Regions from separate parts of the Arsenophonus endosymbiont of Crataerina pallida genome, predicted to be linked through region 1. Evidence: predicted binding sites of a transcription regulator. Region 1 holds the regulator's gene; each other region holds the start of a gene.
What was found. The regulator Fur, encoded in region 1, represses iron uptake genes when iron is present. The targets are predictions, from matches to a motif close to ATAATAATGAGAACNACTATCAA.

Region 1 (4,983 bases):
GTATTGATACTGTAACGTTAAAAGGGCAGGGTTGTGAGCGTTTAGTTGAAGAAAATAGTGATGTAAAGGTAGGTCAGCCTATCCTGAAATTAGATCTCGATTATTTGGAACAGCATGCTAAGTCAATGATAAGTCCAGTCGTTATCAGTAATATTGATGATTATCAGGGATTGACAATAGTTGCAACTGGTGAAGTAATCGCTGGAGTAACACCAATTTATGATGTATTGAAGTAATGTGTTTTATCATTATGATTTGATATGATAACCATATAATTAATAATGAATAAAAACGGGAAGGGTTATGAACCTCCCGTTTTTCCTTTATGAGCTTTTTATTGATTAAATAAAGCCTAATAATATATGTTAATAAACGGTTGTTTCTAATTCGGATATCGTAGATGATAAAAGCGTTATTAACATGCTTTTGCATTGAGGAACTATGACAATGAATGAGGCAGATACTCGCCCAACAAATTTCATTCGCCAGATTATTGAAGAAGATTTGGCTACAGGTAAGCATACTCATGTATATACCCGTTTTCCACCTGAACCTAATGGTTATTTACATATTGGTCATGCCAAATCAATCTGTTTGAATTTTGGTATTGCAGAGGATTATCAGGGTCAATGCAATTTGCGTTTTGATGATACTAATCCAGTTAAAGAAGATGTTGAATATGTTAATTCCATTCAAGAAGATGTAAAATGGTTAGGGTTTAATTGGAGTGGTAACGTAAAATATTCGTCAGATTATTTTGATGACCTATATCAATATGCTATTGAGCTGATTAAAAAAGGCTTAGCTTATGTTGATGAATTAAGTCCCGATGCTATTCGTGAATATCGCGGAACTTTAAAGCAGCCAGGTAAAAATAGTCCATATCGTGATCGCACTATTGAGCAGAATTTGCAGCTATTTGACAAGATGCGTGCGGGTGGATTTGAAGAAGGAAAGGCCTGTCTACGTGCTAAAATTGATATGTTATCCTCTTTTATTGTCATGCGCGATCCGGTGTTATATCGGATAAAATATGCTGAACACCACCAATCGGGTAATAAATGGTGTATTTATCCAATGTATGATTTTACTCATTGTATTTCGGACGCATTGGAGGGGATTACCCATTCACTTTGTACCCTGGAATTTCAAGATAATCGCCGATTATATGATTGGGTATTAGATAATATTACCATTGATTGTCATCCAAGACAGTATGAGTTTTCGCGTCTAAATCTTGCCTATACGGTGATGTCAAAACGTAAACTAAATCAGTTAGTGGCGGAGAATAGGGTTGAAAACTGGGATGATCCCAGAATGCCAACCATTTCAGGTTTACGTCGTCGTGGTTATACGGCAGCGTCGATTCGTGAATTTTGTCGGCGTATTGGCGTGACTAAGCAAGATAATACTGTTGAAATGGCAGCATTGGAATCTTGTATTCGTGATGATCTAAATGAAAATGCACCACGGGCAATGGCGGTATTAGATCCCATAAAGTTAGTGATTGAAAATATGTCTGCTGATGAGCAAATGCTGACGATGTATAATCACCCCAATAAACCTGAGATGGGCACTCGACAAGTGCCATTTAGTCGGGAACTTTATATCGATCGAGCTGATTTTCGTGAAGAAGCTAATCGGCAATATAAGCGCTTAGTTTTGGGTAAAGAAGTGCGTTTACGAAATGCTTATATTGTACAAGCTAATCGGGTTGATAAAGATGCAGAAGGCAACATTACCACGATTTATTGTACTTATGATGCTGATACATTAAATAAAGATCCTGCTGATGGACGTAAAGTCAAAGGGGTTATCCATTGGGTCAGTGCATCACATGCCTTGCCAGCAGAGATCCGATTGTATGATCGCTTATTTACTGTGCCTAATCCTGCCGCAGAAGAGGACTTTTTAGCTACCATTAATCCTGATTCTTTAGTGATTCGCTATGGGTTTGTTGAACCAAGTTTAATTACCGCGCAACCGGGAAAAGCTTATCAGTTTGAACGCGAGGGTTATTTTTGTGCAGATAGCCATGATCATACAGCTAAGCAGCTGGTATTTAATCGCACTGTAGGCTTAAGAGATAGTTGGGCAAAAATAGCAAGCTAAGAAATTACCCCGTTAAGAGTTATGGTAAAAGCGTGGTTTATAGCCACGCTTTTTATTAAAAAATATCGTCATTATTGTTAACGAGATATTTTTATTAACAGAAAAATGGCTTTCTGTTATAAATTTTTATTCGTTTAGAGCAAGTCAAAAAAATATGTAGTCAATATCCTTATCAAAAAAATCAATTGGTTACTAACAAGGATGTTATATCATGCTTAAGTTTATTAATTCATCTCTTCCAATAGAAAAAGCGGTTTTACAAGCAGAACTGCAAACGATATCACCTAAGATCAATTTCACCTGTCCATTAAAAAGTATTTATAACAGTGATGCCTTTATATCGGTACAAAAAAGACCATTAAAGGGTTTGCATACTTGTCAAAAATTAAGTTTTCCAATAGATAAAGCCAGCAGTGAGCAACGTTATCATAATGCTCTATTGGCTGATTTTGTTTACAATCGTGACTTTACAATTTTAGAAGCAACCCAGTGGGGAATTGATCGTGAATTGGTAAGGTTTGTGTCTAAAATGACTAATATAAAACTTTATCCACAAGATGGTCTATTAGAAGATAGTCATACTGGATTGGTGGCTTATATCTTTCGCAATAAGGTTGAGCGGGAAATTCGATTGGTATTTGGTGGGACAACCAGCGGTCATGGAGTGAGCGGTGGAGCTCCGCGTTATATAAAAAATATTAATAATTTTATTAAGCAATGCGAGGCGAATGTTCATAATGTATTTGGTGGTGTTCCAGCTTGCTATAAGCAGGCTGCGCAATTAATGCATAATCTGCAACAACTGGTTCAAATGGATGGGGAATGGAATGGATACAGGCTTTCAACCAGTGGTCATTCATTAGGTGGTGGTTTAGCTGCTTATGCAGCACTGAAGGTATCTAGCAAAGAAAATGTTATTTTGGCGGAATGTTTTAGCAGTGCTCAATTTGGCCGAGGTTTACAGCGCGATTTGTTAAAGCAACATGGTAGTTTAGATTTAGAGAAGGCTATGCATAATATCAATCATCATTATGTCGAAGGTGATGTTATTCCGAAGATGGATAAATTTTTTGCGGTTGATCATATTGGTAAAATTAATATTATTCCCCAAGCAACGAACAAAAAAGACAACTTTTTAGCGGCACATTCAAATTATGTCAAGCATAGTCTTATTTATGCGCTACAAACTTGAAAATAAAAGGAGAAATTGGACTGCAATTATCCTTTTATTTTTAACTGATTAATAACAAAAATAGTAATAGGCTGGGTTATTTTTCTTCTTTACTATTGCGGGCAGGGTGGCCCAAATCGTTTTCATCACAATGATCTTTTTTGGAGCAATGTCCATATAGATAGAGACTGTGATTAGAGAGCTTGATGCCATGACGTTCCGCAATATTTTTTTGTCGTGTCTCAATGGATTCATCGCTGAATTCAATGACTTTACCACAATCTAAGCAAATTAAGTGATCATGGTGATGTTGTTGTGTCAACTCAAAAACCGATTTACCGCCTTCAAAATTATGGCGAGTAACAATACCCGCGTCATCAAATTGATTTAGAACACGATAAACCGTTGCGAGGCCAATCTCTTCCCCCATATCAATGAGTTTTTTATAGAGATTTTCCGCACTGACATGATGGCATTCAGGCTCTTGTAATACCTCTAAAATTTTTAAACGTGGAAGTGTTACTTTAAGCCCTGCATTCTTCAATGCTTTACTGTTGTCGGTCATGCGGATCCTACCTTGTTGCATTAGCAGTGAATTCAATAATATCAAAACATCGTTAACAGTAGTATACTGTTTATTTCAAACTAATTTTACAATTATATATGTCATAATATCATTACACAATTTGCAGGAATTATCATATACAAAAAATATTGACAGCTATCAATCGATAATAGTTTGTAAATTTAGCTCTTCGGATATTTGTTTTACCCAGCTTTCCACTCGCTCAGCGGTTAGTTCCGGTTGCCTGTCTTCATCAATGGCAAGGCCAATAAAGTTAGAGTCATCAGCGAGCCCTTTTGATGCTTCGAAGTGGTAACCTTCTGTTGGCCAATGGCCAACAATGATAGCACCATTAGGTTCAATAATCTCTTTCACAGTACCCATAGCATCACAGAAATATTCCGCATAATCTTCTTGATCGCCACAACCAAAAATAGCTACTAGCTTATTGGTAAAATCAATTTCTTCTAATGTCGGAAAGAAGTCATCCCAATCACACTGTGCTTCACCATAATACCAGGTAGGAATACCGAATAGTAAAATATCAAATGCTTCAATATCCTCTTTACTGCTTTTAGCAATATCATGAATTTCAGCAATATCAGCGCCGCCAAGGGTTTCTTGGATCATTTTGGCAATATTTTCTGTATTGCCAGTATCACTGCCGAAGAAGATACCTATGATTGCCATAAAGTAAATAAACCTCTTAATTTTAATTTGAGTTGTTTTGTTATCTTATCTTATCGTTATTAACAGTAGTAATAGCAAAGATAATAACGATTGATTAATAAATAATTAAATAACCGTTATTTTGACGAAAATAACGGCATAATTCTGTCAATTTTGTGTGTTTTAGGCAAAATAAACCAGTAAAATTGCAATTCATCGGTTTTTCTTTGCTAATTGTGTCAGCAATATTTGTTCTATTAATTCACTACGGCTTATTTTTTGTTCTTGAGCTAGCATATTTAATGCCGCAACAGCACGCTCATTGATTTTTAGTTCGACACGGCGTAAACCTTTGCTTTTATCACGTTTTAACTGATTACGTTTATTAATTTTTAATTGTTCATGTCGAGATAAAGGATTGGTTTTTGGACGCCCTGGTCTAAGTTCATCGGCGAATAAATCCCGG
Region 2 (4,983 bases), 1.6 Mb from region 1:
TGCTAGTATCATCTCACTTAACCATCAAGCTGAAATAGCAGGTTTAATAACAGTGGCTTCATCGCCCTGTTTTGGACAACAAGAAAATTGGCCAGGCATTAAACCTACGGTACTTAAGGGGTTTGAACGACAATTACAGGTTGATTTTCATCGTACAGTAGAACGTTTTCTTGTATTGCAAACATTGGGCACTAAAACAGCTAATGGCGATATACGATTATTAAAATCGGTGATACTAGAGCAGCCGTTACCCTCTGTTGCCGTGTTAAACGCAGGTTTGGAAATTTTGCGAACAACTGATCTACGGCAATCTTTATTAACCTTAAATAAACCTTTTTTGCGTATCTATGGTGACCTTGATAGCTTAGTACCAAAAAAAATATTACCAATGCTGGATAAATGGTTACCAAATTCGCCTTCGGTGGTAATAAAACATGCCGCCCATGCCCCTTTTATTTCTCATCCTAATCAGTTTATTCAATTGTTAGTCGATTTTTTGGGTCAATTGGAGAAATGAATATGGGGAGTCAGAATAAAAGCAAAAACATTCTTTATGCTAATCGAGTAAGCGATAATTTTAATAAATTATCGCTTACTTGCATAAATTAGAGAGAAGTAACTTGATAAATTTTTAGGTTAAACTTTTTTATTTCGGGACATTGCTTACAACTATGGCCCGTTAAACAGGATGATTGATCAATTTGTTCTAATTTTCCCATGGCCGCTAATTTATCTAACATAGCCTCAATCATAGGTAATGAAACAGAGAATTTCTAACTAATTTGGTAAGCATCCGTTCTGCCATACAGCGCAACCATATCTCTGACTTGCAATAAACTGATCATCTCATTACCTCTAGTGGCATGAACCACTTTGGCTGTGGTTACATTTATGGACATTATGATGGAGTTTTAGTGTTATGCGTTTACGTGAATGGCGCAACAATGCGATTAACAGTAAGTTAAACACGACGAGCATCCCAATAACCCCGCGCTATATTGTGGATGTTGTGAGAAAGTGGCTATTTGGTAGAACAAGGCAGAAACCGAATAAGCAACATTCAAGCCCCATAGAATAGAAAATGTCATCCAGTTTCGATTCGTTTCACGGGCAATGGCTCCTAATACAGAAATGCAAGGCACATAAAGTAGAACAAAGATTAGATAGCTATGGCTGATAAAGACGAGCCGAATCGTGCTGCCATAGCGCCCATTGTACTGCTATCCATATCACCATCACCTTTACTGGCTTCAATAGGATTGGATAAGACACTTAAACTGAATGTTCTTTTAGACTATCCCAAGTTTCATTAACCGCATCTTCTAATTCATCTAACAGATTAAATTGCTTGGCATTAAAAGGTGTTTGAGTAATATTTTCGGCGGTGTACAGTGTATTCAATGTGCCGACAACCACTTCTTTAGCTAACGCGCCCGTAATAAGTCCAACGGTTGCTTGCCAATTATCATCATTGATACCGATAGGTTTCAATAACGGGGGTAACGGTTTTACTTACTGACGCTAATGCTGATTGGTTAATATTATCAACGACTTTACCGGACAAAGAAAAACTATTAAGTGCCCCGATAATCATACTGGCAATAATAATCACTTTTCCCGCTCTTAAGACAAAGCCTTTCAATCTTTGCCAGGTCTGTAATAGTAATGTTTTTAAGTGTGGTACATGGTAAACCGGTAATTCCATGATAAAAGGGGAGGATGCGCCCCGTGCAACAGTATATTTCAATAACAACCCGGTTAGGATGGCAATGACAATACCTAATAAATAAAGAGAAAAAACAATACTTGCGCCATTTTTGCCAAAAAAAGCGGCCGCAAAGACAGCAAAAATAGCCAGCCTGGCGCCACAAGACATAAAAGGCGCCATTAAAACGGTGATTAATCGTTCACGAGGAGTATCTAGTGTCCGTGCACCCATAATAGCATGTACATTACAGCCAAAACCGACAATCAAAGGAACAAAAGATTTACCAGGCAGACCTAGTGCTTGCATCAGTCTATCCATGATAAATGCTGCGCGTGCCATATAACCTGAGTCTTCCAATACAGAAAGGAATAAATACATTAAACCAATTTGGGGAACTAATGGCAAAACAGTGTTGATACCACCACCTACCCCTTGGGCAAGGAAAACCGTCAACCATTGTGGAAAGTTAAAAGTATGGCCAATCCATTGAATTCCATGGATGAAAATGGCTTCTGAGCCACCTTCAAAGAGCGGTTGTAATGCACCACCAATATTGATAGCAAGTATGAACATCAAATACATGATAAAAAGAAATATCGGCACCCCAAACCAGCGATTAAGTACTATGTTATCAATAAATTGCGTTAAGGCATTCGGTTTTGCCGTTTCAGTATTAATCACTGCTTCGCAAAGGCTGGCAATAGTTTGATAGCGTGCATCAGCGATGATGAGCTCAGGCTCTTCTTGTTGTTGAGATTGTAAATGGGTTCTAATTTTATCTAATTTATCAGTGGAAATAGCGGCACGTTCCAGGCTATATATATCACCTTCTAAGATTTGTAGTGCTAGCCAACGGCGCTGTTGATGATTGAATTTATTATGGTCGATAATTTGAATTAAATTTTCCACTTCGGTGAGCAAAAAATCGGGATAGCGGATGAGGGTTGAAATAAGATTATTACTATGTTTATCAATAGCTTGTTTTAATTTGCTAATACCTTTTGCGCGAGTCGAAACTAGAGGGATAACAGGGCAGCCCAGGCGTGTTTGAAGTTCATCAATATTAATATGAATATTTTGGTTTTCGGCAATATCCAACATATTAAGCGCAACGATACAAGGCACACCTAATTCAATAAGTTGTAATGTTAGATAAAGATTACGCTCGAGGTTAGCGGCATCGATAACATTTATCAACATATCCGCTTCACCACTTAGGATGAAATGACAGGCAATTTGCTCATCGAGTGAGGTCTGTTCTGAAATAGTGGTTAGTGAATAGGTGCCAGGCAGGTCAACTAATTCAATATCATATTCCGAGGTTGCAAAGCGACCAGCCTTTCGCTCAACAGTGACACCAGACCAGTTGCCAACACGTTGGCGAGCGCCTGTTAATTGATTAAAGAGTGTCGTTTTACCGGCGTTAGGGTTGCCAATAAGGCCAATAGTTAATGGTTTCATAGTTTTGGTGTCAGATGAGTAATAAGCAATAGGCTATTTAGTTATCATAAAAAATATTTTTATACCGCTTGGTTGCCGGCATCGTCCAAATTTAATAACGCAAGATCTTTTTTTCTTAAGATCAAATTCATACGGCGAGTTTCGATTTGAATAGGATCACCAAGCGGCGCTATACGAATAACGTTAAAAAAAGATCCAGGTAACATACCTAAAGAAAGTAACTTTTGACGGTAATCTGGATTTATTTCTGCTGAAAATCCGACAATTTTGTATCGATGATTAGGAAGAATTGACATAGACACTTCCACTCTAGAGCCAAAAAAAAAACAAAGATACCGCAAATGGGTACCAGACGAATAGTAAAATTAATGAAAAATATTATCATTCTTACATTAATAATGATAATCATCATTATATGCTACTCGAATTAATTTAGCGCTTTTTTTAAATGACAGCAATTGATATTGATCAATAGTTCTCTAGAGAGTGAAGTATTGGCATCAAAATTAGTGTTAATTCATTAGTTTTTATTAAAAAAACCATTTTCTAAAATTGAATATGCTAATAGTCTGATGTTAGATCAGACTATTAACTATATAATATATATTAACAATTAACGCTTTTTATTGAGTGCCGCCGCCAGTGCATCACCCATTACACTATTAGCGAATAGCGTATTGTTGCGTTGGGATGTTTTAGTTGAACTGGCTGAGGAGGCATTTTTGCCTGTCTGTGGCTTATTACGATGTTGTTGTGGCGTATCTGCTGTTTTCTCATCCAGACGCATGCTTAATGCAATTCGTTTACGGTTTAAATCAATATCGATGACTTTAACGGTGATAATATCCCCTGTTTTGACTAGAGAATGAGGATCTTTAATAAATTTATCGGACAGAGAGGAAATGTGTACCAAACCATCCTGATGAACGCCAATATCGACAAACGCACCAAAATTGGTCACATTGGTCACCGAACCTTCTAATATCATGCCTACTTTAAGATCTTCCATGGTTTCAATGCCATCGATAAAAGTGGCTGTTTTAAATTCTGGCCGCGGATCTCGTCCAGGCTTTTCTAATTGTTTTAGAATATCATTTACCGTCGGAATACCAAATTTGTCTGTAGTAAACAATTCTGGTTTGAGATTATTAAGCACGCTGGTGTTACCCATAATCGTTTTTAAGGGTTGCTTAGTGGTTAATAAAATCTTTTCTACAATCGGATAAGCTTCAGGATGAACTGTTGAGGCATCGAGAGGATTATTCCCTGCCATAATGCGTAAAAAGCCCGCACACTGCTCAAAAGCTTTTGTACCAAGACGTGTAACTTCCAATAGTTGTTTGCGGTCATTAAAGCGCCCGTGTTCGTTACGCCAATTAACGACATTTTGCGCAATCGCTTCACTTAGTCCTGCAATATGTGAAAGAAGAGCAACAGAGGCGGTATTTAGATCAACACCGACTGAGTTTACACAATCTTCAACTACCGCTGTCAATTTTTTAGCTAGTAAAGTTTGGTTAACATCATGTTGGTATTGACCAACACCAATTGATTTGGGATCAATTTTTACTAATTCGGCTAGTGGATCTTGTAAACGGCGGGCAATAGAGACTGCGCCACGTAAAGAGACATCGAGTGCTGGAAATTCTTGAGCCGCTAACTCAGATGCCGAGTAAACTGAAGCACCAGATTCACTAACGATTACTTTCTGGGCGGTAATTTGCGGGTACTGTTTTTTAACTGCGGCAAAAAAGCGTTCAGTTTCACGTGAGGCAGTACCATTACCAATAGCGACCAAGGCAACTTTATATTTC
Region 3 (4,983 bases), 760 kb from region 1:
ACACAGATGAAATCTGTTGGTGAAGTAATGGCTATTGGGCGAACTTTTCAAGAATCAATGCAAAAAGCATTGCGTGGATTAGAAGTTGCCGCAACGGGTTTTGATCCTAAAGTAGATTTGGATGAATTCGACTCGTTAACAAAAATTCGCCGTGAATTGAAAGATGCTGGTGCTGAACGTATCTGGTATATAGCCGATGCTTTCCGCGCAGGTATGTCTGTGGATGGTGTATTTAATCTAACCAATATTGATCGTTGGTTCTTGGTACAAATTGAAGAGCTTGTTCGTTTAGAAGAGAAAGTTACTGAATTTGGCATTAATGGCTTATCAGCAGAATTCTTGCGGCTATCGAAACGAAAAGGGTTTGCTGATATTCGTTTGGCTAAATTAGTCGGTGTTTCTGAAGCTGAAATCCGTAAATTACGCAAAAATTATAAACTGCATCCTGTTTTTAAGCGAGTTGATACTTGTGCAGCAGAGTTTGCTACAGATACCGCTTATCTCTATTCCACTTATGAAGATGAATGTGAAGCCAACCCTGACAATAGCAAATCTAAGATTATGGTACTCGGTGGTGGACCAAACCGTATTGGTCAAGGAATAGAGTTTGATTATTGCTGTGTTCATGCTGCGTTGGCGTTACGTGAAGATGGCTATCAGACAATAATGGTAAACTGTAATCCTGAAACGGTTTCTACTGATTATGATACATCTGATCGTCTTTATTTCGAACCAGTAACGTTAGAAGATGTATTAGAAATAGTCAGGGTCGAACAACCTGAAGGTGTAATTGTGCAGTATGGTGGCCAGACACCTTTAAAATTGGCGCTTGCCTTAGAAGAAGCGGGGGTTCCAATTATTGGCACTAGCCCGGATGCGATTGATCGCGCTGAAGATCGAGAACGTTTTCAACAAGCAGTGGCCCGTTTAGGACTTAAGCAACCAGAAAACGCCACGGTTACGACAATTGAACAGGCTATAGAAAAGGCTCACAGTATTGGTTATCCATTAGTTGTACGTCCTTCCTATGTTTTAGGCGGGCGAGCAATGGAAATTGTTTATGATGAAACTGATTTACGTCGGTACTTTCAGACCGCGGTAAGGGTTTCCAATGATGCACCAGTATTGCTCGATCATTTCCTGGATGATGCCATTGAGGTTGATGTAGATGCCATTTGTGATGGGGAAACCGTATTAATTGGTGGTATTATGGAGCATATTGAACAGGCGGGCGTTCACTCTGGTGATTCGGCCTGTTCCTTGCCACCTTATACCTTGAGTCAGAATATACAAAATGTCATGCGTGAACAGGTAAAAGAACTGGCCTTTGAACTACGCGTTCGAGGATTAGTGAATGTTCAATTTGCGGTTAAAGATAATGACGTCTATTTAATCGAGGTGAATCCCCGTGCTGCGCGTACAGTGCCTTTTGTATCAAAAGCAACAGGAATACCACTGGCAAAAGTAGCCGCTCGTGTCATGGTCGGGCAATCCTTAGCTAAACAGGGTGTAACGAAAGAAATTATCCCACCTTATTATTCGGTAAAAGAAGTCGTATTACCATTTAATAAATTCCCTGGTGTTGATCCTATTTTAGGGCCAGAAATGCGTTCCACCGGTGAAGTTATGGGTATTGGTCGCACTTTTGCCGAAGCATTTGCTAAAGCTATGTTTGGTTGTTCTTCTACTATGAAAAAATCTGGCCGCGCATTACTTTCAGTAAGAGAGAATGATAAAGCCAAGGTTGTTGATTTAGCGGCTAAATTAATTGCGCATGGTTTTGAGTTAGATGCAACTCATGGTACCGCAATTGTACTGGGTGAGGGCGGAATTAACCCGCGTTTAGTTAATAAAGTGCATGAGGGACGGCCTCATATTCAGGATAGAATAAAAAATGGTGAATACAGTTATATTGTCAATACTACCGCGGGCCGTCGTGCAATAGAAGATTCTAAGCTGATTCGTCGTAGTGCATTACAATATAAAGTAAATTATGATACCACTATCAATGGCGGTTTTGCGACCGCGATCTCTCTCAATGCTGATCCTACAGAGCAGGTTATATCTGTCCAAGAGATGCATAAAATGATCCAGCATTAACTATTACTGACTATTTGAAATGGCCTGTTTAACCGGGCCATTTTCTTATTCTGGGCGAATAAAATCCATAATATTTAACTGCTTTTTTTATGTTTCCAATATACGACAAGTGAGCCGATAAATCCGCTAATGAGTAGCAGTATCGGTAAAAATATTAAAATATTCATAACGATATTCTCATGGCGTTTTATAAAAGGAATTTGATTTATTGCGTAACCCAGAGAAACAATGATCCCAATCCATAATAGGCCGCTAAGCCAATTGAATAATTGAAAGCGCCGGTGGCTTAAAGTCGAAAGTCCTGCTAAAACTGGCAATAGTGTTCGCACAAAAGCTAAAAAACGACCGATCAAAAGCGCATACAAGCCTTGGTTGTTAAATAATCGGTTTGCACGATCGTGATACTCTTGTGGGATCTGTTTTAACCATTGTTTTACTAAATGGGTATCACTAAGCCAGCGTCCTTGTAAAAAACCTAACCAGCAACCTAAGCTAGCAGCAATAGTTAAAATAATAATTGTGGGAATAAAAGAAAGAACACCTTTTGCAATCAAAGCACCGGAAAGAATAAGCAACGTATCTCCTGGCAGAAATGCGGCAGGAAGAATACCGTTTTCTAATATAATAATGGTAAAAAGTACAGCATAAATAATCCATAAAATATTGGGATTATTTAGTTTAGCAAAATCATGATGCCAAATTGCCATCACGATCTCATTGAGAACTTGCATAGCTTACCCTGTTAGGAACAACCAAATGAAAAATCGATATAGTTGCCAGTTTACCTTAAAAAACTGAATTATGTTGGATTTATTCAAGCGTTAAGTATAAAAGCCAGTTAGATAAAAAATGTTTATTTGAGATAAGGAAGTATTAAAAATGGCAAATATCTGTTGCGATTATCAGTTATTAGAACAAGTCAAATTGCAGCAAAACTTATTGATAGCAGTTAAATAAATAAAAAATTCATCAAATAGTAATGATAATTACTATCAAATGATTTAATGTCTGGTATGATCACTCAGTTTTTCATAATGTAAGCGTGGTAAATCAAAATTTACTACCGATAGACTAGCTGGCATAAGTTATGATCAGCTAAAAGGATCACATTAAATAACCGAAGAGTGATAGCCAACTGATGCGTAAATTGATAGCTTCTATTTTATTGGCAATGAGTTTGATAAATATAACATTCGCCGAGACAAATCCGGCAGGTCTGTCTGAGCAGTTTCAGCCTGTTAATACACCTAATCAGCAAGATATATCCACTACAAATCAAATCCAAACGACTTCAGCTAATGAAGAGCAATCGAGCGAGAAACAGCTTGCTGCGAAAAAAAATTTAGTGAGTCTACAGCTGGAGCCTAATTTATTAACCGCACAAGGAGGATTTGATCAAGATCTTTCGATTTGGAGTATGTATCAGCATGCTGACATGGTTGTAAAGGTAGTAATGCTAGGATTAATTGTTGCTTCAATCATTACCTGGGCACTGTTTTTCTCAAAAGGCATCGAATTGATTGGAGCATACCGACAGCTACGAAAAGAACAGCAAAAATTATCTAAAGTAAAATCACTCGATGATGCGGTAGAAATTGCTGTAACATTTAAAAAAACTAGTGTTACTAGAAAATTATATGATGAAGTCGTGGCAGAAAAAACATTATCAGCTGGCAGTCATGATTTAAATGGAACCAAAGATCGCGCCAGTTTTCGCCTTGAAAGAGTGGTTGCTTCAATTAGTCGTTACATGGGACGAGGTAATGGTTATTTAGCAACTATAGGGGCAATTTCTCCCTTTATCGGTTTATTCGGTACGGTTTGGGGAATTATGAATAGCTTTATTGGTATAGCCCATTCTCAGACGACAAATTTAGCAGTTGTTGCGCCTGGTATAGCAGAAGCTTTGTTAGCCACAGCAATAGGGCTGGTAGCTGCGATACCGGCGGTGGTTATTTATAATTTATTCGCACGCATGATTAATACTTACCGTGGTCAACTGGGTGATGTAGCTGCTCAAGCGACGGTATTATTAGGTAGAGATTTGGATTTAGCTGATAGTAAAAAAGAAAGGTAAGTGCTTATGGCGATCCGTTTAAACGATGATTTAAATGATAATGGTGAAATGCATGAAATTAATGTTACACCATTTATTGATGTAATGTTGGTTTTACTGATTATCTTCATGGTTGCTGCACCTTTAGCGACAGTAGATATTAAAGTTGATTTACCGGCTTCTGCAGCTAAACCCCAACCTAGACCGGAAAAACCGTTATTTTTGACAGTGAAAGCGAATGGTCAAATGTATGTTGGAGAGCAAAATGTCTCTCAAGAACAATTGGCATCAGCATTGGATCTAATAACCGGTACAAATAAAGAGACCACTATTTTTTTTCAAGCAGATAAAACAGTAGATTATGAAAGGATAATGGATGTAATGAACTTATTACGTAAATCTGGCTATCTTAAAGTGGGATTAGTTGGCATGGAAATGTCACAGAGTACAAAATAGAGTATTGCTAATAATGTCAAAGCTGGGTAATTAAATACCCAGTATTTATTCAATTATGTTATTAATAAATCAATAGAGTTATATATTTTTATATTTCATATCCATGTTAGTTATATGGTTAATAAGTAATATAATTAATAATTCCAAATTTATTAATGTAGCAAAATAATAAACTATTAATTGAAGTTAAAATACCACAACAAAAAATTTACATTCATATTTTATATTATTTAAGGTTATTAATTTCATTTTTCTTAAGCTAATAAATGAGAAGTAAACATTAGCAATTTTTTATTCATATACTAGTTAAATTCTATTCATAATATATATAATTCTAATGAATGCACTAAGTAAGATCAGTTTAATGTACA

Region 2: feoA (ferrous iron transporter A) is a predicted target of Fur. The motif match lies at 3,562-3,584, and genes of this name have one in related genera.
Region 3: exbB (tonB-system energizer ExbB) is a predicted target of Fur. The motif match lies at 3,074-3,096, and genes of this name have one in related genera.

Annotation. Positions count from the first base shown of each region.
Region 1 is NZ_OZ026540.1:2,514,484-2,519,466, reverse strand. It holds partial or broken gene AACL31_RS13445 (glucose PTS transporter subunit IIA) at 1-236, shown strand, start outside; gene glnS (glutamine--tRNA ligase) at 448-2,112, shown strand; gene AACL31_RS13435 (lipase family protein) at 2,324-3,304, shown strand; gene fur (ferric iron uptake transcriptional regulator) at 3,381-3,848, opposite strand; gene fldA (flavodoxin FldA) at 4,008-4,538, opposite strand; gene ybfE (LexA regulated protein) at 4,731-4,983, opposite strand, start outside.
Region 2 is NZ_OZ026540.1:279,880-284,862, forward strand. It holds gene bioH (pimeloyl-ACP methyl ester esterase BioH) at 1-517, shown strand, start outside; gene AACL31_RS20880 (FeoC-like transcriptional regulator) at 606-752, opposite strand; partial or broken gene feoB (Fe(2+) transporter permease subunit FeoB) at 856-3,169, opposite strand; gene feoA (ferrous iron transporter A) at 3,229-3,465, opposite strand; gene AACL31_RS01645 (Tex family protein) at 3,783-4,983, opposite strand, start outside.
Region 3 is NZ_OZ026540.1:1,756,723-1,761,705, forward strand. It holds gene carB (carbamoyl-phosphate synthase large subunit) at 1-2,100, shown strand, start outside; gene AACL31_RS09425 (DedA family protein) at 2,175-2,831, opposite strand; gene exbB (tonB-system energizer ExbB) at 3,239-4,177, shown strand; gene exbD (TonB system transport protein ExbD) at 4,184-4,612, shown strand.